DNA from 4 places in the Diaphorobacter sp. JS3051 genome. Region 1 is predicted to be linked to each of the others. Evidence: predicted binding sites of a transcription regulator. Region 1 holds the regulator's gene; each other region holds the start of a gene.
The links. Region 1 encodes FNR, which switches genes on or off when oxygen is low (the NO sensors DNR and NnrR bind a similar motif). Its sites were predicted from a motif close to TTGATNNNNATCAA; they were not measured.
Positions count from the first base shown of each region.

Region 2: a site for FNR is predicted at 3,517-3,530, ahead of I3K84_RS06895 (DUF3079 domain-containing protein). Genes of this name have one in related genera too.
Region 3: a site for FNR is predicted at 3,777-3,790, ahead of ubiM (5-demethoxyubiquinol-8 5-hydroxylase UbiM). Genes of this name have one in related genera too.
Region 4: a site for FNR is predicted at 2,689-2,702, ahead of I3K84_RS19625 (DUF3149 domain-containing protein). Genes of this name have one in related genera too.

Region 1 is NZ_CP065406.1:3,770,787-3,776,596, reverse strand. It holds gene I3K84_RS17970 (sulfite exporter TauE/SafE family protein) at 387-1,106, opposite strand; gene hemN (oxygen-independent coproporphyrinogen III oxidase) at 1,110-2,492, opposite strand; gene fnr (fumarate/nitrate reduction transcriptional regulator Fnr) at 2,664-3,407, shown strand; gene I3K84_RS17955 (hypothetical protein) at 3,449-3,736, opposite strand; gene I3K84_RS17950 (FixH family protein) at 3,813-4,091, opposite strand; gene ccoG (cytochrome c oxidase accessory protein CcoG) at 4,153-5,595, opposite strand; gene ccoP (cytochrome-c oxidase, cbb3-type subunit III) at 5,680-5,810, opposite strand, start outside.
Region 2 is NZ_CP065406.1:1,455,589-1,461,398, forward strand. It holds gene pbpC (penicillin-binding protein 1C) at 1-2,149, opposite strand, end outside; gene I3K84_RS06885 (methylglyoxal synthase) at 2,121-2,993, opposite strand; gene I3K84_RS06890 (YkvA family protein) at 3,072-3,449, opposite strand; gene I3K84_RS06895 (DUF3079 domain-containing protein) at 3,590-3,805, shown strand; gene I3K84_RS06900 (endonuclease/exonuclease/phosphatase family protein) at 3,818-4,693, opposite strand; partial or broken gene I3K84_RS06905 (IS5 family transposase) at 4,776-5,277, opposite strand; gene I3K84_RS06915 (RidA family protein) at 5,511-5,810, opposite strand, start outside.
Region 3 is NZ_CP065406.1:2,663,731-2,669,540, reverse strand. It holds gene I3K84_RS12820 (radical SAM protein) at 1-1,280, opposite strand, end outside; partial or broken gene I3K84_RS12815 (sensor domain-containing diguanylate cyclase) at 1,359-2,367, opposite strand; gene ubiM (5-demethoxyubiquinol-8 5-hydroxylase UbiM) at 2,444-3,709, opposite strand; gene I3K84_RS12805 (DUF6139 family protein) at 3,882-4,121, shown strand; gene I3K84_RS12800 (acetoacetate--CoA ligase) at 4,235-5,810, shown strand, end outside.
Region 4 is NZ_CP065406.1:4,108,685-4,114,494, forward strand. It holds gene mobB (molybdopterin-guanine dinucleotide biosynthesis protein B) at 20-571, shown strand; gene glp (gephyrin-like molybdotransferase Glp) at 568-1,812, shown strand; gene moaD (molybdopterin converting factor subunit 1) at 1,809-2,072, shown strand; gene I3K84_RS19620 (hypothetical protein) at 2,079-2,408, opposite strand; gene I3K84_RS19625 (DUF3149 domain-containing protein) at 2,487-2,627, opposite strand; gene I3K84_RS19630 (hypothetical protein) at 2,740-2,994, opposite strand; gene moaE (molybdopterin synthase catalytic subunit MoaE) at 3,061-3,537, shown strand; gene clpB (ATP-dependent chaperone ClpB) at 3,606-5,810, shown strand, end outside.

The sequences.
Region 1 (5,810 bases):
CCTCGCTCCGGGTGAGTGCCAGCGACCTCAATACCTGCTCAGAAAATCCGGCGCTCCGCGGCCAGCGCGCGCAACCCACCCATCTGCAAGGCACAGAGCAGACCTTGGTAGTCGTCGCACCGATGCCAAATATCCTGGCGTGGTTCGGGCGTTTCCCAGTCCTTCGGCAATCTCACTGATACGCAACGCGCGCCCCAGACGCACGATGGCGCATCCAGTAAGGCAGAGATGCGTAGCTGGATTTCTCCACGTCGATGAGAACAGACTCGTCACTTCCGCTGGTAGAGATCTGACAGCGATACGTCACGCCTGAGCGTCTCAGTGTGCACCATTCGCTTGCCACGGCATGCTTCGCGGAGCCGCTGTGGTTCCACAAAACGCTGTTTTCAGGGCACGCACCACGGCGCCGGCTGCCCATGGACAACCTCCATCCACAGCGCCCATGCACCCAGGGAAAAAAGCACACCACCTGCCAGCCGAGACCCCCACGCCCCACCCTTCACGCCGATCCAAGCGCGAATGCGGCCAAAAGTCCACGGCCCCAGCACCAGCCATACACCGCTTCCCACGCCAAACAGGACCATGCACAAGGCTCCGCGGAGCACGCTTCCGCTGAGAGCGGCAGTCAACAGTGCGGTATACAGAAGGCCGCATGGCAGGAGCGCCCAGGCCACACCCGCGGTCAGGAGCCCGCCAGGCCGAGAGACCAAGGGCTTGACCTTCGCCCAGGCAGCACGCCCCGCCCGCTCAACCCACAAGGGCTGCTGCGCTTGCACCATCATCATCCCGCCCCACGCGAGGATGAGCACGTGCATCAGCGTCCAAAGGGGGCGCAATGCCGAGGTGCTTTGCCCCAGCCACGCGAGTTGCTCCATGGCCAGCGCAACCACCGCCCCTGCGGCGCCGTAGCCAATCAGGCGCCCCACGTGAAACTGCGCTACCCGTTGGAGGATTCCGCGGCGGGGCGCCCATTGAATGGTGTGGGTGGCGTCCGGCGTGCCACCCAGCCCCGTAAGCGCCGCGCAGGGAACAGAACACATCGCCAAACAGTGAGCCCCTCCCATCAGCCCCATCAGGAAGGCCGTCGTGGCCAGCGCCCACAGCATGGGTCAAATAATCCGGGAAAAGCGAGCGCGGTTACGGTCAGCCTGCAGATACTTGTCGAACACCATGGCCACACCGCGCACGAAATACCACCCCATGGGCGTAACTTCAACGCCCTCATCACTAATTTTCACTAAGCCCTGAGCCGCCATTTCTTGCAGTTGCTGTAATTCCGCATCGAAATAACTGCGGAAATCAATCAGCCAAGACTGTTCCAACGGCTCAAACAGCAACTCACCTTGGCACATCAACGCCATGATGACTGCGCGGCGCACCAAGTCGTCCTTGGTCAACGCCAGCCCGCGCACCACAGGCAAATGCCCCTGGTTAATGCAGTCGTAATACTCGTCCAGCGTTTTCACGTTTTGGCTGTAAGTAGCGCCCACGCGCCCGATGGCAGAAACGCCCAGACCAATCAGGTCGCAATCGGGCTGCGTGCTATAGCCTTGGAAATTGCGGTGCAGCCTGCCTTGCCGCTTGGCCACCGCCAGCGCATCGTCTGGCAGAGCAAAATGGTCCATGCCCACGTAGACGTAGCCGGCTTCTTGGAACACATCAAGTGACCGGGCCAACATGGACACCTTGGCCGAAGCCATGGGCAACTCGGCCGTGATGATGCGTCGCTGCGATTTGAAGCGTTCTGGCAAGTGAGCGTACGCATACAGCGCGATCCGGTCTGGCCGCAGCTCGGCTACCTGCTCCAAGGTGCAATCAAACGACTCCGGTGTCTGTCGCGGCAGCCCGTAGATCAAATCCACGTTCACCGATTCAAACCCGAGCTTGCGAGCCGCATCGACCAACGCGAACACCTTTTCGGCAGGCTGAATGCGGTGCACGGCCTTTTGTACTTCAGGGTCGAAATCCTGCACGCCAAAGCTCAGGCGATTGAAACCCAGCTCCGCCAACAATCCCAGCCGCGCTTCATCCACGGTCCGGGGGTCCACTTCTATGGAGTACTCCCCCCCAGGAACAAGGACGAAACTGCGCCTCAGCATGCCCATCAGTTCGCGCAAACCGTCATCCGTCAGAAAAGTAGGCGTGCCGCCGCCGAAATGCAGCTGGCTCACATGCTGACCCACACCGCAGTGCGCCGTATGCAGGTCGATTTCACGGCTGAGGTAACGCAAGTAGACCTCTGTCCGCTCTGGATGCCGGGTAATGATTTTGTTACACGCGCAGTAATAGCACAGCGATTCACAAAACGGGATGTGGACATAAAGCGACAAAGGCATCGCCTTGGCTACCGACCCCACGCGACGCTGCTGCAGCGCAAGGATGTATTCCCGCTCGCCAAAAGCCTCGACAAAACGATCAGCAGTCGGATAAGAGGTGTAGCGCGGCCCTGGGACGTCAAAGCGACGCAGGAGCTCTGTTGTAACAACGGTCATGACGGGATTCCTTGCACTTTCATATCACTGTGCCGTAGAGTCCCCCATGAGTCCTTGACGTTGATCAAGCGCCCATGAGGTCCTTGTGGCGACAATTTGACTTCGGCTCAAAGTCGTCCGGCGGCCTACGGCATTCCATGTCTCCCAGCCGTTCAGAGGTAAGCTCAAGCCATGAACAGGGTTCCCATGCATACGAATCTCCAGACCATCAAAGTTGCCTGCTCAAACTGCAATCTGCGTGAGCTGTGCATGCCCGTGGGTCTGGACGACCAGCAACTCAAGCGCATCGATGACATTGTTGCTGTACGACGCAAGATCAAGCGTGGCGGCACGCTTTTCCGGAACGGTGAACCCTTCACATCCCTTTTTGCCATCCGCACCGGATTCTTCAAGACCTGTGTCGCCACCGAGGACGGTCGCGATCAAGTGACGGGTTTTCAAATGGCGGGCGAAATCATTGGCCTGGATGGCATCGTGAGTGACCGTCACACTTGCGATGCGGTAGCGCTTGAAGACGCCGAAGTATGCGTCATGCCTTTCGATCGTATTGAAGAGTTGTCGCGCGAAGTTACGGCACTACAGCACCATGTGCACAAGATCATGAGCCGCGAGATTGTTCGCGAGCATGGGGTCATGCTGTTGCTGGGGAGTATGCGTGCTGAGGAACGCCTTGCCGCATTCCTGTTGAATCTCGTACAACGCTTGCATGCCCGGGGTTTCTCGCAATCCGAATTGGTGCTGCGCATGACACGTGAAGAGATCGGCAGCTACCTAGGATTGAAACTGGAAACCGTCAGCCGCACGTTTTCCAAGTTCGTGGAAGAAGGTATTGTGGAAGTAAAACAGCGCCATGTGCGCATCGTCGATACCGATGCGCTGAAGCGCATTGTCAACAGCCAGCAAGCCTGCCATTAAGCTTCGGTTTTTTGCTCATTCATAACTGATCGGCGGAAAGATCAGGAAACGTATTTGGCGCAATCAGCCGGCCGCGCCCCTTTGGGCACGGGGCAGCGATTCAACTCAAAGGGCGAGAGTGACAACAGCGTCGTCAATGCGCTGGAAGCCATGAGTACGAACCAGAACGTGAAGAAGGCGATGGTATACACACCTTCGCGCGAGAGATGCAGGGGTTGATCAAACCACTGCAGCGCTTCTGGATCCACGAAGGCGAACACCACCATTTCCATGACGCCCGCCATCAAAAAGGCCGGCCACGCGATCCACATCAATCGTTGCATCCACATTCGCCCATCTCCTAGCAGGTGTAGTTGACAGCCTAGCATCTGTTCTCCGGCATGCAAAGAGGACTCGCCCTGCCGGTCAGCGCGGTTGATCCTCCAGCGGAGTAGCTGCATGGTTGCGCCCCTTCATGGCAGGCGTCATGTCGCCCCCAGACTCCTTCAGGGTCTCGTTGATGTTCAAGCCCCGTTGGTAATAGTCTTCCGCGATGACGGGGTCGGGTTTGCTCACGGCCAGCCAGAGGGTCACGAAGCCCGCAATGATGACAATCACCGGCCCCGCGATGACAAGCCAGACATGGCCAAACGTCCACCAAGGCTTTCCGTCGTCGTCCAGTTTCATGGGGGAATTACTCAACATTTATATTAACTCCTCGCTCATTTATGAGCACAGCTTGTTCATTTGTATTCCACGACCGCCTTCAGCGGGGTACGAGGAATACGGATTTCTCTGCCACTTGGGCTTTATCACCCTGCGCTTGAATATCGAAATACACCGTATGCGATCCAGGAGATGCTGAGCCATACGGAATTTGAAGACGGACAACCACCCATCGGGATTCCGCCGGTCCAATGTCAATTGCGGTCTCGGACGCCACTTCCAGCCCTTCCATGCCGTGGGCGCTGATGGTGTAGCGCTGCGCCCCCTCCGTGGCGTTCATGATCTGCAGCCGGTAGATATTTTCAAGCTTGCCTCCCGCCACGATGCGCGAGAGCGCAGCGCGGTCGCGCACGATGTCCACCTTCAACGGGGTGCGTACCACCAAGCTGGCCAGCATGCCGACGCACAACACCACCAGCACCGCTGAATAGAACAACACACGGGGTCGCAGCACGCGTTTGAGCATTTGCGACTGGGTCCAGTGGTTCTTGACGCCGTTCTGCGTTGAGAAGCGAATCAGCCCGCGCGGATACTTCATCTTATCCATCACGGTATTGCAAGCGTCCACGCAGAGACCGCAACCAATGCATTCGTATTGCAGTCCGTTGCGAATATCGATACCCGTTGGGCAGACCTGGACACACAGCGTGCAATCGATGCAGTCACCCAGTCCCGCAGCTTTGTGGTCTACGGTCTTGTTACGGGGCCCGCGAGGCTCGCCGCGCTCAGGATCGTAAGAGACGACCAGCGTGTCCCTGTCGAACATTGCGCTTTGGAAACGCGCATAAGGGCACATGTATTTGCACACCTGCTCGCGCAGGAATCCTGCGTTGCCGTACGTGGCCAACCCATAGAAGATCACCCAGAATATCTGCCACCCTCCTTGCAGGGCCAGCAACTCTCCCCCCAGCTCGCGAATCGGAACGAAATAGCCCACGAAGGTGAAGCCGGTCCAGAATGCGACCGCAATCCAAATGGCTTGCTTGACAGATTTTTTCCAGATCTTCTCAAATGTCCACGGACCATTGTCCAGGCGCATACGGGCACTGCGGTCGCCTTCGACTTTGTGCTCGATCCACATGAACATTTCCGTGTATACGGTCTGGGGACAGGAGAAGCCGCACCACAGGCGTCCCGCCACTGCGGTAAACAGAAAAAGCGACAGCGCGGAAATAATCAGCAAACCCGTCAGATAAATGAAGTCCTGCGGGTAAAGCACCAAACCAAAAATATAGAAACGGCGTGCTCCGAGGTCAAAGAGCACCATCTGGCGCTGCCCCCACTCCAGCCATGGCAGGCCATAGAAAACCAGCTGTGTCAGAAACACCATCGCCCAACGCCAACGTGCGAACACTCCACTTATCGAGCGTGGATAGATTTTCTTTTGCGCCTCATAGAGCGAAATGACCTCGGTCTGCGAACTTTCGGCCCCCACTGGCGTGATAGGAATCACCTTACGGGGCTGACCTTCGGCTGGCTTCATGGTGGAATCTCAAAAAGGAAGTGCAACTTCCAAAACGCAAAACGGCCGGCGCCCCTCGACGGGGAGCCGGCCGCACAGGGAGCATCAGCGCGGGGCGCCGGCCTTATTGGACAAACCCCAGACGTATGCCGTCAACACCTTGATCTGTGCATCGGTCAACTTGCCCGTTTGGGCAGGCATCTCGTTGGTCTTGCCATTGTTGATCATAGCGGTGA
Region 2 (5,810 bases), 2.0 Mb from region 1:
TGCCGGCCATCCGCCCGTCGATGCGCCAGCGCACCGCCGCGCGGCCCACACCGCCCGCCGTGAATTGCAGGCGCTGGTGCGCGGGCGGAATGTCCGGGTCCAGCGCCACCACGGTGCCCGACGCCGGCGCCAGGATGCGCGACGCTACCGCTTCAGGATTTGCATCATTTGTGCCTGTAGCGCCCGTCTCGCTTGCGCCACCAGCTTCGCTTTCGATAGCAAATAACGCTTGCTGCGTGCCGCCCATGAACCACTCCTGCCGCGCACTCTCCAGCGGCTGGCCGCCGTCGCCCGGCCCGAAGCGCACCGCCTGCCGCACCAGGCCCTGTGGCGGGCGCGGCGCGCGGCTGGGCGTGCTGCGGTGCAGCCAGCCCATGACCTCGGCCCAGATGGGCGCTGCGCCGCTGGTGCCGCTCACGTCATGCATGGCGGCGCCGCTGGCGTTGCCCACCCACACGCCCACGGTGTAGCGCTGCGACCAGCCCACGGCCCAGTTGTCGCGCATGTCCTTGCTGGTGCCGGTTTTCACCGCCGTCCAGAAGCGCGTGGCCAGCACGCTGTCGGTGCCGAAGGTGCGCACGCGCGCGTTGGCATCCGACAGGATGTCCCCCACGATGAAGGCCGCGCCGGCATCCAGCGCCGGCGTGAACACCGGGCGCTGCGCGGGCGCATAGGCCACGGGGCTCAGGCGCCCGCCGTTGGCCAGCGCACGGTAGGCATTGGTCAGGTGCAGCAGCGGCACCTCGCTGCTGCCCAGCGCCAGGCTGTAGCCGTAGTAGCCGCCCGACTCCGGCAGCGGCAGCCCCAGGCGCCGCAGTTGTTCGAAGAAGGCGTCGGGCGTCACCATCACCAGCGTGCGTACCGCCGGCACGTTCAGCGAGGCGGCCAGCGCGGTGCGCGCGGACACCCAGCCCTTGAACTGGCGGTCGTAGTTCTGCGGGATGTACAGCCCGCCGGCGGTGGCGATGTGCGCGGGCGAATCGTGCACCAGCGAGGCGGCCGTGAGCCGCCGCTGGGCAATCGCCTGCGCGTACAGGAAGGGCTTGAGCGTGGAGCCAGGCTGGCGCAGGGCCAGCACGCCATCCACCTCGGCCGCCTGGCTCAAGGGGCCGGACGAGCCCACCCAGGCCAGCACCTCGCCCGTGGCATTGTCCAGCACCACCAGCGCGGCGTCTTCCACGTTGCGCCCGCGCAGCTCGCGCAGGTGGCGCGTGAGCGTGTCCACCGCCATGCGCTGCAGCGGCGCGCTGAGCGTGGAGCGCACGCGCTGCTGCGCACTGCCCGACGGCATGCGCGCCCCCTGGCGCAGCAGCTGGCGCGCAAAGTGCGGCGCGATGCCCTGGCTGGCGTCGAACGCGCGGCGCTGCAACGCGGCGGTGTTGAACAGATCCAGCGCGTCGCAATCAGCCCCCTGCGTGCCGCTGCCACCCGCGCGGCGCATATCGCGCAGCACGCCGCAGGCGCGCCGGGCCACCAATGCGGGCCGCGCATTGGGCGCGCGCACCAGGGCCGCGGCCACGGCGGCCTCGCGCTCATCCAGGCCGTGCGCGGCCTTGCCGAACAGCGTGCGCGCCAGCGCGTCGATGCCCACGATCTCCCCGCGAAACGGCACCAGGTTCAGGTACGCCTCCAGGATCTGGTCCTTGCGCCAGCGTCGGTCCAGCACCTGTGCGGCCACGGCCTGCCCCAGCTTCTGCGGCACGCTGCGCCCACCGGGGCCCTGGCGCAAGAAATCGGCATCCGGGCCGTCGAGCAGCCCCGCCAGCTGCATGGTCAGCGTGCTGGCGCCGCGCGTGCGCTGGTTCCACAGGTTGCCCCAGGCGGCGGCCGACACCGCGGCCCAGTCCACGCCGCTGTGCTCGTAAAAGCGCCGGTCCTCGCTCAGCACCAGCGCCTGGCGCAGCGCGGGCGACACATCGGCCAGGCCCAGCCACTGGCCGCGGCGCACGGTGGCGTCGGTACGCAGGCGCTGCAGCACCTCGCCCTCGCGCGAAAGCACCAGGGTCTCGGACGAGCGGAAACTGGCGCGCACCTCATCGAACGTGGGCAGCGCCAGGCTGACGGTGCTGGCCAGCGCCAGACACGCCGCCGCGAGGGCGCGTCGCCACCTCACAGGCGCATCACCGCGTGGCGCGCAGTGCGGCCGCATCGCACCAGCGCTGCGCCACCTGCGGCGAGGTGGTGCATACCGCGTCGTGCGTGGCGGTGGTCACGGCGCGCTCCAGCAACTGGATGTCGGCCTCGTGCTGGCGCGCCACGTGCGGGTCCTCGAAGAAGATGGCGCGGTGGCAGCGCCGCTGCAGCACCCAGTCGGCAATCTGCGCGTCGCCGCCCAGCGGGCCGCTGTTGAAGCGCTGCACCCAGGGCGTATCGGCGGGCCAGCCGCGCGCCCAGGCCAGCTCGTTCAGGCGCTGGCCCGTGGTGCCCGTGGCCACGCGCTGGCGAAAGCGCGAGAGCAGCTCGAAGTTGCGCGCCGCAAAGTCCAGCATGGCGGACTTCATCGCATCGTGGGCGATCAGCGCCAGCGTCTGCGCGCTGTAGTCATGGAAGCGGTCGGCATTACGGTCGGCCGGCAGGCCGGCATGCATGCGCTCCATCTCCACCCAGTCGCGCGCGCTGGCCACGGTGGACAGGAACGGCTTGCCGTGGATCACGCACTGGCGCTTGAGCGCCAGCGCCTCCGGGAAGATGGACGACGGGTCCACCGGGTCGATGAGGTAGATGGCGCCGTCCAGCGTGCGGCCCGGCTCGGGCATGCCCACCACCTCGGCCACGAGCTTCATCAGCCCGCCCTCGCGCCCATAGGGGTAGCGCACCAGCGGCCGGTAGCCCTGCAGCATGCCGGCGGCGGCGATCGCATCATGGGTGCGGCCCACGGTGTGCAGGCCCAGCCGCAGTTCGCGTATGCCCGCCTCGCAGGCGCGCAGGAAGGCGAACAGCGCCCCGTCTTCGGTATGGTGGTGCAAACGGTTGGCGGCTAGACCCATCAGCATGTGCAAAGGCTTTCAGACGAAGAAGAGGGACAACTGCCGAGCATAGTCGCAGCCGCACACGCCACCGCTGCCGCGACCTTACCGACCACGCCACCAGGCGAAGAGCAGCACAGCCAGCAGCACCCACAGCATGATGATGATCGCCGCGGCCAGCCAGCTGCGCGGGCGCGCCAGCATGCGCGCGGCACGCTCGCGCGCGGCCAGCAGCACCGGCGGCGGCAGCAGGCGCAGCACCAGCGCCAGGCCCAGGGGCACGATGAGCAGGTCGTCCAGATAGCCCAGCATGGGAATGAAATCGGGCACCAGGTCAATGGGGCTCAGCGCATAGGCGGCCACGGCGAGCGCCAGCAGGCGCAGCGCCCAGGGGGTACGCGGGTCGCGCGCAGCCAGGTAGACGACGAGCACGTCGCGCTTGAGCGCACGCGCCCATTGCTTGGCGGTTTGCAGCAGTCCCATGGCGTGTTCAGGCGGGGTGATTCATCCAAAGGGCTGCATCGTACGAGCTGCCCCGCGCGGAAATGGCTTGATGTACATCAAAACCCTACCGGGGTCGGGTGACGACAGTGGCTGCTTCCCCTTGATAACTGCCCTGCCCCATGGCCAAGAAGTTTCCGCTGAACCCCGCACATCCCGAGCGCACGTGCTGGGGCTGCGACCGCTACTGCGCCGCCGATGCCATGCAGTGCGGCAACGGATCGGAACGCAGCCAGCATCCGGCGGAGCTGTTCGGCCCCGACTGGGCCGAGTGGGAGCCGCCTTCTGCCGGCGAGGCGCCTGCACAGCAGCAGCCCGCCGCATCACAGCCGGCCTGACCGCACGGTCACTCATTCCAGCACCAGCAGCACGGGCTGGTGGTCTGATGCCTGCGTCACGCCATCGACCCGCACCGCGCGCACCCGGCTCCTCAGCGAATCACTGACCCAGATGAAGTCGCAGGCCAGCGGCTGCGGCGCGTAGGTCTGGTCGAACACGCAGAAGGTGGGCGGCTGGGGCGTGCCGGGGTGCAGCAGTCGCCATGCGTCCCACAGCGGGGGTTGGCCCGCCTGACCCGCGGTCGCGCCCTCCTCGTCCGCCAGCGCAGCGGCCAGGGCGGCGTATTCGGGCTCGTGCGCCTGCAGGTTGAAGTCGCCGCACAGCACGGCATGGGGCGTGTGCGCCTTGGGCTGGAACGGCGATCCGTCGGCCAGACACTGCGGCGGCTGCGCAGCCTGCGCGCAGGCCTGCAGGTGCAGCGCACGCAGCGCCAGCGCCTGCGCCATGCGCTGGGGCTTGGAGTAGTACTCCAGGTGCGTGGTCATCACGCGCACCGGGCCCAGCGCGGGGTCCTGCACGGTGAGCACGCTGCACAGGCGCGGCATGCTGCGCACGCCGGCATCGGGCGGGTATGGCAACGGGTGGTGCTGCAGTTGCAGCACGGGCAGGCGCGTGGCGATCAGGTTGCCAAAGCGCTGGCGGCCCGCGGCGGTCCACTCATCCACCGCCGCGCCAAAGAACACCTGCCAGCCCGCCGGCAGCGCGGCCTGCACCTGGGCCACCTGATCGCCTGGCGCGCCCGCCAGGCCTGGATAGTTCACGGCGATTTCCTGCAGACACAGCACGTCCACATCACCCATGGCCAGTGCCTGTTGCACGATGCGCCGCGCATCCACGCGGCCATCCAGGCCGCAGTACCATTGGGTGTTCCAGCTGACGAGTTGCATGCCACGCTCCCACGCCGCCAGGAGCGGCAAAACATCAAAAACAATAGCTGCGTGCGATTTATGGCAGCGCCTTAGAACCTGTTCACGCTCTCCTGAGCAGCACGGCCAAAAAATGCTAAATGGATGAACTGCAAGTTGATATTGAGCCAGCGCTCGCAGTTCTTCCACAAGCGCCTATTCTTGTCCAACCAGGCAAAGCTGCGCTCAACAATCCAGCGCTTGGGCATGACCTTGAAGGTGTGCAGTTCGCTGCGCTTGGCGATTTACACATTCACATGCTTTCCTAGGATGTCCTGCACGCCCTGCGCAAAGGGCTGACCTGTGTAGCCGCTGTCGCATAGCAAGCTTTGCACTCGGCTCAGGTGGGACTTGCAGCGTGCCAACGCTTGAAGCGCTCCCTTGCAATCCGTCACCTCGGCCGTGGCCACGGCCACCGCGTGCGGCAGGCCTTGCGTGTCCACCGCGATGTGACGCTTGATGCCCGAGACTTTCTTGCCCGCGTCATGGCCCTTGAAACCCGCGGTGTCAGTGTTCTTGACGCTCTGTGCGTCCACGATCAAGAACGTGCTGCACGCGTTGCCGGCCTTGGGGTAGTGCGGCCCGATCACTTCGCACAGCGCCGCCCACGGCACGAAGGCATCCATCGTCTTGAGGAACTCCTCGCGCCGCGTGGACTTGCGGTATTGCCCGAATCCCGAATCCCGAGCCTCGGGTCCGATGCTGCTGCGAGTGTTCGCTGCTTCATGCCGCCCATCATCAGCCAGGGCTTTGGCTGTGAAAAGACGGATTTTTATGATGGGACTTGTTCAGCGTTGCCTTAGCGCGAGGGGCTATTGATGGCCTTGGGCACGTAGCCGATGGCGTCGATTTCCAGCGCGCAGTCAAACGGTGTCCTGCCTGCCTGGATCCGTGTGCGCGTGGGCATGGTCTCGTCGCTGCTGAAATAGCTGCGGTAGATTTTGTCGAACGCGCCCATCTGGTTCTGGTCCTTGAGCCACACCACGACTTTGAGCAGGCAGTCCATATTGGAGCCCGCCGCTTCCATCAGCCACTTGAGGTGATTCATCACGATGCAGATCTGGTCTTCCATTGGCAGGTCCGGCATCGCAGGGAGCGG
Region 3 (5,810 bases), 1.1 Mb from region 1:
AGCGCCTTGAGGGCCTTGGGCGGCGCGGCTTCATCGACGAAGTGAAAACCGGTCTGCCCGGTCTCGGCCACGATGGCCTCGATGCGGTCGGCCAGCACCTGGGCGCTGGCGCCCTCGTAGCGGCCGATGTAGTCCAGGTTCACGTCGCAGAAGCTGCACTTCTTCCAGTAGCAGCCATGCGCCACGGTGAGCTTGTTCCAGCGCCCGTCGCTCCACAGGCGGTGCATGGGGTTGAGCATGTCCAGCAGCGACAGATAGCGCTGAAGCGGCAGGCCGTCCCAGGTGGGCGTGCCGATCTCGGCAAAGGCGACGTCGGGCTCCGCCAGGTGGACGTACTGCACGGCACCATCGTCATTGCGCACAAAGGTGCGCACCAGCCGCTGGCGCCCGCGCTGGCCTTGCAGGTGCTCCAGCAGCGCGAGCAGCGGGCGCTCGCCGGCGTCCAGCGTCACGTAGTCGAAAAAATCGAACACCCGTGGGTCGGCCAGCTCGCGCAGCTCGGTGTTGACGAAGCCGCCGCCCAGCACGGTGACGATGTGCGGGTGCTGTGCCTTGAGGGCCTGGGCAATGCGAAACGCGCCGTACACCGAGCCCGGGAAGGGCACCGAGAGCAGCACCACGCCGGGTTGGTGGCGCGCGACGGCCTCATGGGTGAGCTGCTGCAGCACCTCGTCCACGAAGGTCGGCGCCTGCGCCAGCGCGTCGGCCAGCGGGTCGAACGTGGGCTGGCTGCCGGCGAGCTGTTCGGCGTATCGCACAAACTCGAAACGCGCGTCCACGGCGCCCTGCAGCACGTCCGCCAGGTCGTTGAGGTACAGCGTGGCCAGATGCTTGGCCTTGTCGGTCAGGCCCAGGGCGCCGAAGGCCCAGCCCAGCGGGTCGCCGCTGCCGTCGTCCTCGTACACGTCCAGCGCCGCGAAGCGCGGCCCCTCCGGCAGGTAGTGGCGGCCCACGATGCGGTGGGCGAGGGTGCTGTCGCGCCCCTGCAAAAAGGCCATGGCTGGGCCGACGGTGGCCAGGTACCGCTCCTGCTGTGCAAGAAAGAACTGCACCGCCGGGCTCTGCGCGTTTGCGGGCAGGGCCCGCGCCCTTTCGGCGACCTGCCCGAGACCGTCGCGCGAGAGCAGCCGCAACACCAGCGCGATCGCCAGGTCCTCCTGCCACGCCGGCACGCCGCGCGAGCGCAGGAAGCCCGTGAGGTAGGCGGTGGAGGGGTAGGGCGTGTTGAGCTGCGTCATCGGCGGGATGACGGACAGCACGCGGGGCAGGGCTGCGGGCATGGGCAAAGGGGTGGAGGGGGCTGGCAGAGCGGCGAATTATCCCGGCCCCCTGCCGCGCATGCCCGTGCGGGGACTTGTTCAGCGCACGGCGCGGCGCGCCTTCTTGGCGGCGTACATGGCGCGGTCGGCCTCGCGCAGCGCCTCGTCGGCCGTCATGCCGTTGGGGCGCACGGCGATCACACCCACGCTGGCGCCGGCGTAGTCGATGGGGGCGTCCGCCCCGCCAAAGCGCCCGCGCCTGGCCTGTGCCAGGCGCTGGCCGAACCCCTGGCGGGCCGCCTCCAGCGCCGGGCCGGGCGCGGGGCCTGGGCCTACGGCCACGAACTCATCGCCCCCGTAGCGTGCGACGAAGTCCTGCGCGCGCGCGGCGCCGCGCAGCCGATCGGCCATGTCGGCCAGGAAGAGGTCGCCCACCTCGTGGCCATAGGTGTCGTTGATCGCCTTGAAACCGTCCAGGTCCATGAAGGCGATCAGCACCGCCGTGCCCTGGCGCGCGCCTTGCGCCAGTTGCTGGTGCAGCATTTCGCGCAGCGCGCGGCGGTTGGGTAGGCCGGTGAGGGCATCGGTCGCCGCATAGGCCGCCAGCCGGGCATTGGCCTGCAGCAATTGCTGCAGCAGCTGCTCGCGCTCGACCTGCTGGCCAATGAGCCGCGCGAACAGCGTCAGCGCGTTGCGCGCCTGTGAAGTGAGCTCCTGGCGCTCGTCGCTGGCGGCGCAAAGCGTGCCGTAGAGCTGGCCGTCGGCCATGCGCACCGGTGTGCTGGCGTAGGTCTGGATGCCCAGCGCGGCGGCGGCCTGCGAATCGCCCCAGCATTGCCCCACGTCGGCGGTGAAGGGTCGGCCCTCGTCCAGCGCGCGTTTGCACAACGTGTCGTGCCAGGGCACGCAGTCCCTCCGGGATCTGCACCTGGCGCGTGTTGCGCGCGTACAGCACACGTTGCACACCCCGCTCCAGGTCCACCACCGTGAGGTAGGTGGATTCGAACCCGGTGATGTCTTCCAGCAGCTCCAGCAGTGGCCGGGTGAGCTCTTCGACGGTACGTGCGCGGGTGACGGTCTCGCTGAGATGGTCCAACAGGTTGTCCATGCGGCCATTATGGGTGGGTGTGCCGCAGGACGCAGGCCGGGACAGGCAGCGAGTGCCTGCCCCTCCGGTGTGCGCGCTAAGGTGCGGCGCTGGGCCAGGCGGGGCGCCGGCCTGTGAGCTGGCTCACGATGGCGCCCTTGAGGGGCGGCAGCCGGTTGGCGCCCGCCAGCACCACCTGGCGCAGCAGGCGGGGCAGCGGCCGGTCGTCGGTGTACAGGCGCACGATGGCATTCGTGCCCTGGTACAGCGGCCAGGCGTGGCGGTGATGGCCGCGCGCGTAACCCTCCAGCACGCTGGCGGCGCCGATGTCCGCGCCGCGCTCGCGTGCCTGGGTGAGTGCGCGCGTGAGGCTGTCCACACCCGCCAGCCCCAGGTTGAACCCGTGCGCCGTCACCGGGTGCATGCCGACGGCCGCGTCACCCAGCAGCGCGCAGCGCGCGGCGGCGAAGCGGTGCGCATACACGGCGACCAGCGGGTAGGCGTGGCGCTCGCCCACCAGCCGCATGGCGCCCAGGCGGTCCTTGAACTGGGCTTGTACGCGTGCGGCGAATGCCTCAGGGGGCAGTGCCAGCAGCTCCTGCGCATGCGCCGCGCCGGTGGTGACCACGGCCGAGCACATCGGCGCGCCATCGACCAGGTCGCCCGGCAGCGGCAGGATCGCCAGCGTCTGCTCGTAGCCGAAGCACTCGTGCGCGACCTCGTGGTGGGGCAGCTCATGGCGCAGGCGGCAGACGATGACCGTGCGGCCGAAGTCGTGCATGGCCGCGCCAATGCCCAACTGGCGCCGCGTGGCGGAAAAGCGGCTGTCGGCCGCCACCAGCAGCGGGGCCTGCAGACGCAGGGGCGCTGCGTCGAGGTGGCGGGTGTCGGTGTATTCCAGCTCGGCATGCGCGGGCGTGACGGCCACGCGCGTGACGCGCGCCTCGGTGACCAGTCGTACGCCGGGCGTGTGCGCGGCCACTTCGTAGGCCGTGCGGCGCAGCGCGTGGTTGGGCACGATCCAGCCCAGATGCTGGACGCCGCTGCCGCCTGCGTGCAGCTGCATGGCCCCGCGCTGGCCCACGGGGCCGTCGTGCACCTGCGCCTCGCGCAGCAGGCCGACCTCGTGCGCGGCCAGGCGCTGCCAGCTGCCGATGCGCTGCAGCGTCGCCACGCTGGGGTGGGTGAGTGCAATCTCGCGCCCGTCGGCCGGGGGCGCGGCCAGCGTGGAAGCGGGTTGCTGCTCCAGCACCGTCACCTGCATGCCAGCCTGGGCCAGCGAGGCCGCCAGCGACAGCCCGGCAGGCCCCGCACCCACGATGAGCACGTCGCTGCGCTGAGAGGAAACGTCTTGTGTTGTCATGATTCAGAAACAGGCCGCCGGCAGTGGCAACAGCGGGCAATTGTCGGCAGGGCGGAAAGGGGCGATCTTGCCTTGCGTCAAGCACGGCGGCCATGCGGCCGCTTCCTACGCCGGGCGGGCGATGGTCTCACTACAGTGGAGAACCCTGCAACCAGCAAGCAAAGGACCCGACATGCGCGTGGACATCTACCGCCGATCCGAAGCCGAGGGGCGTTATTCCCATCTGGCCGTGCCCGAGGGCAAGCCCATACCGCAGGAGGCCATCAATACCGATTGGAACTGCGAGCACCGCGCTGTGGAACGGGACGAAACCCAGGCGCACTGGAGCGACCTTGGTATTCCCGAGCCCGGACGGCAGTTGCGCGACAAGGGCTATGCCATCACCAGCGTGACGGAGCAGCCGCGGCGCTGAGGCCAGGTGCGGCCGGCCAGGTGCCGCCGGCCAGGTGCCGCCGGCAAGGTGCGGCCGGCAAGTTGTCACGTGCGTGGCGCGCACGGAGGCAGCGACCGCGCTAGGCTGTGCGCATGGAGACACACCACAACATCCCCCCAACATACCCGCCTTACGCGCCCCAGATACGCCGCTACCAGGATGGGCTGCAGGCGCAGCACGGCCTGCGCTTTGACGATTACGACGCGCTATGGCGCTGGTCCACCACCGATCTGGACGCCTTCTGGCAGAGCGTCTGGGACTATTTCGACCTGCAGTCACCCACGCCGCACCGCGCGGTACTCGCAAAGAACGTGATGCCCGGCGCGCAGTGGTTCCCCGGCGCGCAGGTGAACTACGCGCGCCAGGTGCTGCGCCATGTGGACGCCGCACAGGCCGCGGGCCAGCCGGCCCTCATCGGCCGCAACGAACGCGGCGAGCGCCGCGAGCTGTCCTGGCCCGCGCTGCGCCGGCAGGTGGCGGCGCTGGCGCTGCACATGAGGGCCCAAGGCGTACGGCCCGGCGATCGCGTGGCAGCCTACCTGCCCAACATCCCCGAGACTATCGTCGCCTTCCTGGCCTGCGCCAGCATCGGTGCGGTGTGGAGCCTGTGCGCGCCCGACATGGGCACGCACGCGGTGCTGGACCGCTTCCGCCAGATCGCACCGACGGTGCTGTTGGCCGTGGACGGCGTCACCTATGGGGGGCGCGACCACGACCGTTGCGACGTGCTGGCGGAGCTGCGCGCGCAACTGCCTACGCTGCGCCACGTGGTGCTGGTGAACAACCTGGATGCTTCAAAAACAGTAGCTGATACCGCTTGCTACGCAAGCGTCATCGCCCGAAATGATGCAGAGACTGTGGCCTTTGAACCGGCGTGGCTGCCGTTCGACCACCCGCTGTGGATCGTCTATTCCAGCGGCACCACCGGCCTGCCCAAGCCCATCGTGCACGGCCATGGCGGTATGTTGCTGGTGATGCTGCAGCTGGCGGTGCTGCACAACGACATCGGCTGCAGCTACGCGCCCAACTCCCTGGGCGAGCGCTACCACTGGTACAGCTCCACCGGCTGGATCATGTGGAACGCCCAGGTCGGCGGCCTGCTGGGCGGCACCACCTGCGTGCTCTACGACGGCAACCCCGGCGGCAACAAGGAGCGGCCCGACTGGGCGGTGCTGTGGCGCATGGCGGCCGAGGAGCGCGTGACCTTCTTCGGCGCTGGCGCCGCGTTCTACGGCCACTGCATGAAGGCCGGGATCACCCCTGCGGCCTGCGGCGATCTGTCGGCGATCCGCGTGCTGGGCTCCACGGGGTCGCCGCTGCCTGCCGAAGTGCAGCGGTGGGGATCGCAACTCCTGGCCAGCGCGGGCGTGCCGCAGGTCTGGTGGTGCAACATCTCCGGCGGCACCGACTTCGCGGGCGCCTTCATCGGCGGCAATCGCGAGCTGCCGCAAACGCCCGGGCGCATGCAGTGCCGCATGCTGGGCGCAGCCGTCGAGGCCTGGGACGAGCAGGGCCGCCCGGTACTGGACGCCGTGGGCGAGCTGGTGTGCACCCAGCCCATCCCGTCCATGCCCTTGTTCCTGTGGGGCGACGCCGATGGCGCGCGCTACCGCGCCAGCTACTTCGACATGTACCCGCCCGGCCATGGCCGCAGGCCCGGCGGCGGGG
Region 4 (5,810 bases), 340 kb from region 1:
AAACTGAAGGAGTGTCGGGATGAAGGTGGTTGGCTTTGCCGGCTATTCAGGCAGCGGCAAGACCACGCTGGTGGAGCAGCTGATTCCCGAACTGCGCCTGCATGGCCTGCGCGTGTCGGTGGTCAAGCATGCGCACCACAAGTTCGACATCGACCATGTGGGCAAGGACACCTGGCGCCACCGCGAGGCCGGCGCCTACGAAGTGGCCGTGGCCTCCGACCGGCGCATGGCGCTGATGCGCGAATTCGAGCAGGAGCACACGCCCAGCGTGCACGAACTGCTGGCCGAGCTGGATCCGCGCGTGGACTGGGTGCTGGTGGAAGGCTTCAAGGAAAGCGACCTGCCCAAGATCGAGATCTGGCGCGCCGCATCACCCGATTACCGCGAACGGCCCGCACTCTATCCGCACGATCCCTGCATCGTCGCCGTGGCCACCGACGCGCCGCTGCCGCCGGTGGCCACCGCGCTGCCGGTGCTCAACCTGGACGACCCTCACGCCGTGGTGCAATGGCTGCTGGCACAGGGCGCGCGTTTTGACTATGTGCCCGACCGGGCGGAGGCCTGCGAATGAAACCCCAAGCGCGTGCACCCCTCAAGCCACTGGACGAAGCCCTGGCCGAACTGCTGGCGCAGGCCGCCCCGCTGGCAGGCACCGACACCGTCAACACCTTCGACGCCGACGGTCGCGTGCTCGCGCAGGCCGCCACCTCGCCGCTGCAGGTGCCGCCCAACGACAACAGCTCGATGGACGGCTACGCCGTGCGCTGCGCCGACGTGCCGGCAGCGGGGGTGGAGTTGCCGGTGGCGCAGCGTATTCCCGCGGGCGCCTTCGGCGTGCCGCTGGCGGCGGGTACGGCGGCGCGCATCTTCACGGGCGCGCCGGTGCCCGAGGGGGCCGATGCCATCGTGATGCAGGAAGACTGCGAGGCGCTCGACGGGGATCGCGTGCGCGTGAATGCCGTACCGGCCCAGGGTCAGTGGATTCGGCGCGCGGGCGAGGACATCACCCGGGGTGCTGAGGTGCTGGCCGCTGGCACGCGCCTCACTCCCGCAGAGCTGGGCCTGGCTGCCAGTATCGGCTTGGGCACCCTGCAGGTGGCGCGCCGGCCCCGCGTGGCGCTTTTTTCCACGGGCGACGAACTCGTCATGCCGGGTGAAGTGCCGCCCGCGCAGATGAAGCCGGGCGCCATCTACAACAGCAACCGTTTCTTCCTGCGCGCCATGCTGCTGCGCCTGGGCTGCGAGGTGAGCGACTTAGGGATAGTGCCCGACCGGCGCGAGGCCACCGTGGCCGCGCTGCGCGAGGCTGCCCAGGGACATGACCTGATCCTGACCAGCGGCGGCGTGAGTGTGGGCGAGGAAGACCACATCAAGCCGGCGGTGGAGCGCTTGGGCACGCTGCAGCTCTGGCAGATCGCCATGAAGCCGGGCAAGCCCTTCGCCTACGGCCAGATTCCCCACGCGGGCGGCAGTGCACACTTCATGGGCCTGCCGGGTAACCCCGTGTCCAGCTTCGTCACCTTCGGCCTGCTGGTGCGCCCCTTCCTGTTGCGCCTGCAGGGCGTGCTTGATGTTGCTCCTAAAGCGATAGCTGCTACGGCTGGATTCAACTGGCCCCGGGCCGATAAACGCCGTGAATTCCTGCGCGTGCGCCAGGGCGCCGATGGCACGCTGGAGCTGTTTCCCAACCAAAGCTCGGGCGTGCTTACCTCGGCCGCCTGGGCGGACGGCGTGGTGGACAACCCCGCCGGCCAGACCATTGCGCGCGGCGACACCGTGCGCTTCCTGCCATTTGCGGAGTTGCTGTCATGACCACGCCCTTCACGATCACGGTGCGCTACTTCGCCTCCATCCGCGAGGCCGTGGGCACGGGGCAGGAGACGGTGCAGACCGGCGCCACCACGCTGGGCGCCTTGCGCGATGAACTCATCGCCCGTGGCGAGCCCTGGGCCACCTGCCTCTCGCGCGGGCGTGCTGTGCGCGTGGCCCTCGACCAGACCATGGCGCATGACGCCACGCCGCTGGCGGCAGGCGCCGAGGCGGCGTTCTTTCCGCCCGTCACGGGCGGCTGACGGCGTTCAAGGCTGCTGCACCGCCAGGGCGGGCAGCTCGGGGCTGCGCCACCCCAGCAACTCGGCCAGGCGCAGCGTGATCCAGCGCGCCTCGGCCGGGGTCACGCCCGCGTCCGGACCGGCCAGGCCGGCGTGGATGCCCAGCAGCACCCCTTCTTCCGACCGCGCACCGCCGTGGTACAGCTGCTGCGCCTGTTCCACCAAGTGGCAGGCCAGGTCCTCGCACCACTCGTAGCGCGCCCGCACCTCGGCGGCAGGCGCCTGCAGGCGTGCGCGTGTGTCGCTGTACAGCGCGATGAAGGAGGGCGGGACCAGGATCTGGTTGTCGTCGTGCATCTGCCTATTGTCTGGCACGGCGAAAAAACACAGGCGCCGCTCTTGCCGGAGACGGCGCCCGCGCGGGTCTGGAGCGGATCAGCGCTTTGGCTTTGCCGGGGGCGCATCGTTGCGCGTGAACAGCCAGATGAAGAAGCCCCCCATGCACAGCATGAAACCGATGCCTATGGCGCTGAACAGACCCACCTCGGTGGTGAAGAGTTGCTTGAGCAGTTGCATGGCGTTTTTCCTCCGTCGTTATGTGATGGAGCCATTGCAGCGCAGCCCGGCGGGAGCCCCTTTGAGACAAGTCAAAAATCCGGGTATACCCCACTATTGTCGTCAAGTACCTTCAATCAGGCACGAACAGGCGCTCAAAGCGCTGCTGGTCGCCTTCCAGCTCGAAGGTCACGAGCTGGCCCATCTTCGCGTCAGCCTTGCGGTGGGCGGAGAACAGGCTGTAGCGGCCCGCCAGGTCGAAGCTGGGCAGATCGATCAAGGCATAGGGGTGGGGCACGAAAGTCTGGAACTCAAACACCACACGGTGCGCATTGCGCGGCGAGGGGTAGAGCAGGTAGTCGTCGGTGGTGATGGTCTGCAGGGCCATGGTGTGCAAGTGTGGGGTGGGCGTTAAAGTGCCGTCAATCCCGCAATTCTGCCGCTGACCACTGCCATGCACCGCGTTTCCATCCAGACCCATGACTTCGACGTTTCCACCGAGCTGGCGGCGCTGCGTGCGCGGGACGCGCGCGTGGGGGCGGTGTGCTGCTTCGTGGGCACGGTGCGCGACCGCAACGAAGGGGACAGCGTGGCCTCCATGGAGCTGGAGCACTACCCGGGCATGACCGAGAAATCCATCGAGGCCATGGTGGATGCGGCGTTTGCACGTTTTAACCTCTATGGCGTGCGCGTGATCCACCGCGTGGGGCTGCTCGCGCCCATGGACCAGATCGTGATGGTGGCCGTGACCTCGGCGCACCGCGGCGAGAGCTTTCAGGCCTGCGAGTTCGTCATGGACTACCTCAAGACCCAGGCGCCGTTCTGGAAGAAGGAGCAGACGCCAGATGGTGCGCGCTGGGTGGATGCGCGCGTGAGCGACGATGCGGCGCTGGCGCGCTGGGGCATCGCCGCGCCGCCCCAGGTGGGCTGACTTTTATCGTCCGGCGGCTTGAAATCGAGGCCCCGGAGCCCTAGCTAGTGACAAGTTGGAGGTTTCACATGCGTCTCGATAAATTCACCACGAAGTTCCAAGAAGCGCTGTCTGATGCACAGTCGCTGGCCCTGGGACATGACAACGCCTACATAGAGCCCGTGCACATGCTGGTGGCCATGCTGCGCCAGGATGAAGGCCCGCGCGCGCTGCTGCAGCGTGCCGGCGCCAATGTGCCGGGCCTGCTGGCCGCGGCCGAGGCCGCCGTCAAGCGCCTGCCCCAGGTGCAGGGCCAGGACCAGGTGCAGGGCAGCCCCGAGCTGGGCCGTGTGCTGCAGGCCACCGAGAAGGAGGCCATCAAGCGCGGCGACCAGTTCATCGCCAGCGAATTGTTTTTGCTGGCGCTGGTCGACAGCAAGGGCGAGGCCGCGCAGCTGGCCAAGGACAACGGCGTGACCCGCAAGAGCCTGGAGGCGGCCATCGACGCCGTGCGTGGCGGCCAGAAGGTGGACAGCGCCGAAGCCGAGGGCCAGCGCGAGGCGCTGAAGAAATACACGCTGGACCTGACCGAGCGCGCCCGCCAGGGCAAGCTGGACCCGGTGATCGGCCGCGACGACGAGATCCGCCGCGTCATCCAGGTGCTGCAGCGGCGCAGCAAGAACAACCCCGTGCTGATCGGCGAGCCCGGCGTGGGCAAGACCGCCATCGTCGAGGGGCTGGCCCAGCGCATCGTCGAGGGCGAGGTGCCCGAGACGCTGAAGAACAAGCGCGTGCTGGTGCTGGACATGGCCGGCCTGCTGGCGGGTGCCAAGTACCGCGGCGAGTTCGAGGAACGCCTGAAGTCCGTGCTGAAGGAAGTGGCGCACGAGGAAGGCCGCATCATCCTCTTCATCGACGAGATCCACACCATGGTTGGCGCCGGCAAGGCCGAAGGCGCCATGGACGCGGGCAACATGCTGAAACCCGCACTGGCGCGCGGCGAGCTGCACTGCATCGGCGCGACCACGCTGGATGAATACCGCAAGTACATCGAGAAGGATGCCGCGCTGGAGCGGCGCTTTCAGAAGGTGCTGGTGGACGAGCCCAGCGTGGAAGACACCATCGCCATCCTGCGCGGCCTGCAGGTGCGCTACGAGGCGCACCACGGCGTGGACATCACCGACCCGGCCATCGTGGCCGCGGCCGAGCTGTCGCACCGCTACATCACCGACCGTTTTTTGCCTGACAAGGCCATCGACCTGATCGACGAGGCCGCGGCCAAGATCAAGATCGAGATCGACTCCAAGCCCGAGTCGATGGACAAGCTCGAGCGCCGCATGATCCAGCTCAAGATCGAGCGCGAGGCGATGAAGAAAGAGACCGATGAGGCCTCGCAAAAACGCCTGCAGCTCATCGAGGAAGAGTTGGGCAATGTGGAGCGCGAGTACGCCGATCTGGAAGAGGTCTGGAAGGCCGAGAAGGCCAGCGCGCAGGGCTCTGAGCAGATCCGCAAGGACATCGATGCCATCCGCACACAGATCGACGACCTGAAGCGCAAGGGCGACTTCAACAAAGTGGCCGAGCTGCAGTACGGCACGCTGCCAGAGCTGGAAAAGCGCCTGAAGGAAGCGCAGGACAGCGAGGCCGGCGGCACGGGCACCAAGCACAAGCTGCTGCGCACCCAGGTGGGTGCCGAGGAAATCGCCGAGGTGGTCAGCCGCGCCACCGGCATTCCCGTGGCCAAGATGATGCAGGGCGAGAAGGACAAGCTGCTGCACATGGAGGAAAAGCTGCACGAGCGCGTGGTGGGCCAGGACGAGGCGATCTCCGCCGTGGCCAACGCCATCCGCCGCTCGCGCTCGGGCCTGTCGGACCCCAACCGGCCGCTGGGCAGCTTCCTGTTCCTGGGCCCCACGGGCGTGGGCAAGACCGAGCTGTGCAAGGCGCTGGCCGGGTTCCTCTTCGACAGTGAAGAGCATCTGGTGCGCATCGACATGAGCGAGTTCATGGAAAAGCATAGCGTCGCGCGCTTGATTGGTGCGCCTCCCGGCTATGTGGGCTATGAAGAGGGCGGCTACCTGACCGAGGCCGTGCGCCGCAAGCCCTACAGCGTGCTGCTGCTGGATGAGGTGGAAAAGGCACACCCCGACGTGTTCAACGTGCTGCTCCAGGTGCTGGACGACGGCCGCCTGACCGATGGCCAGGGGCGCACCGTGGATTTCAAGAACACGGTGATCGTGATGACCAGCAACATTGGCTCGCACCTGATCCAGGCCATGGTGGGCCAGGATGCC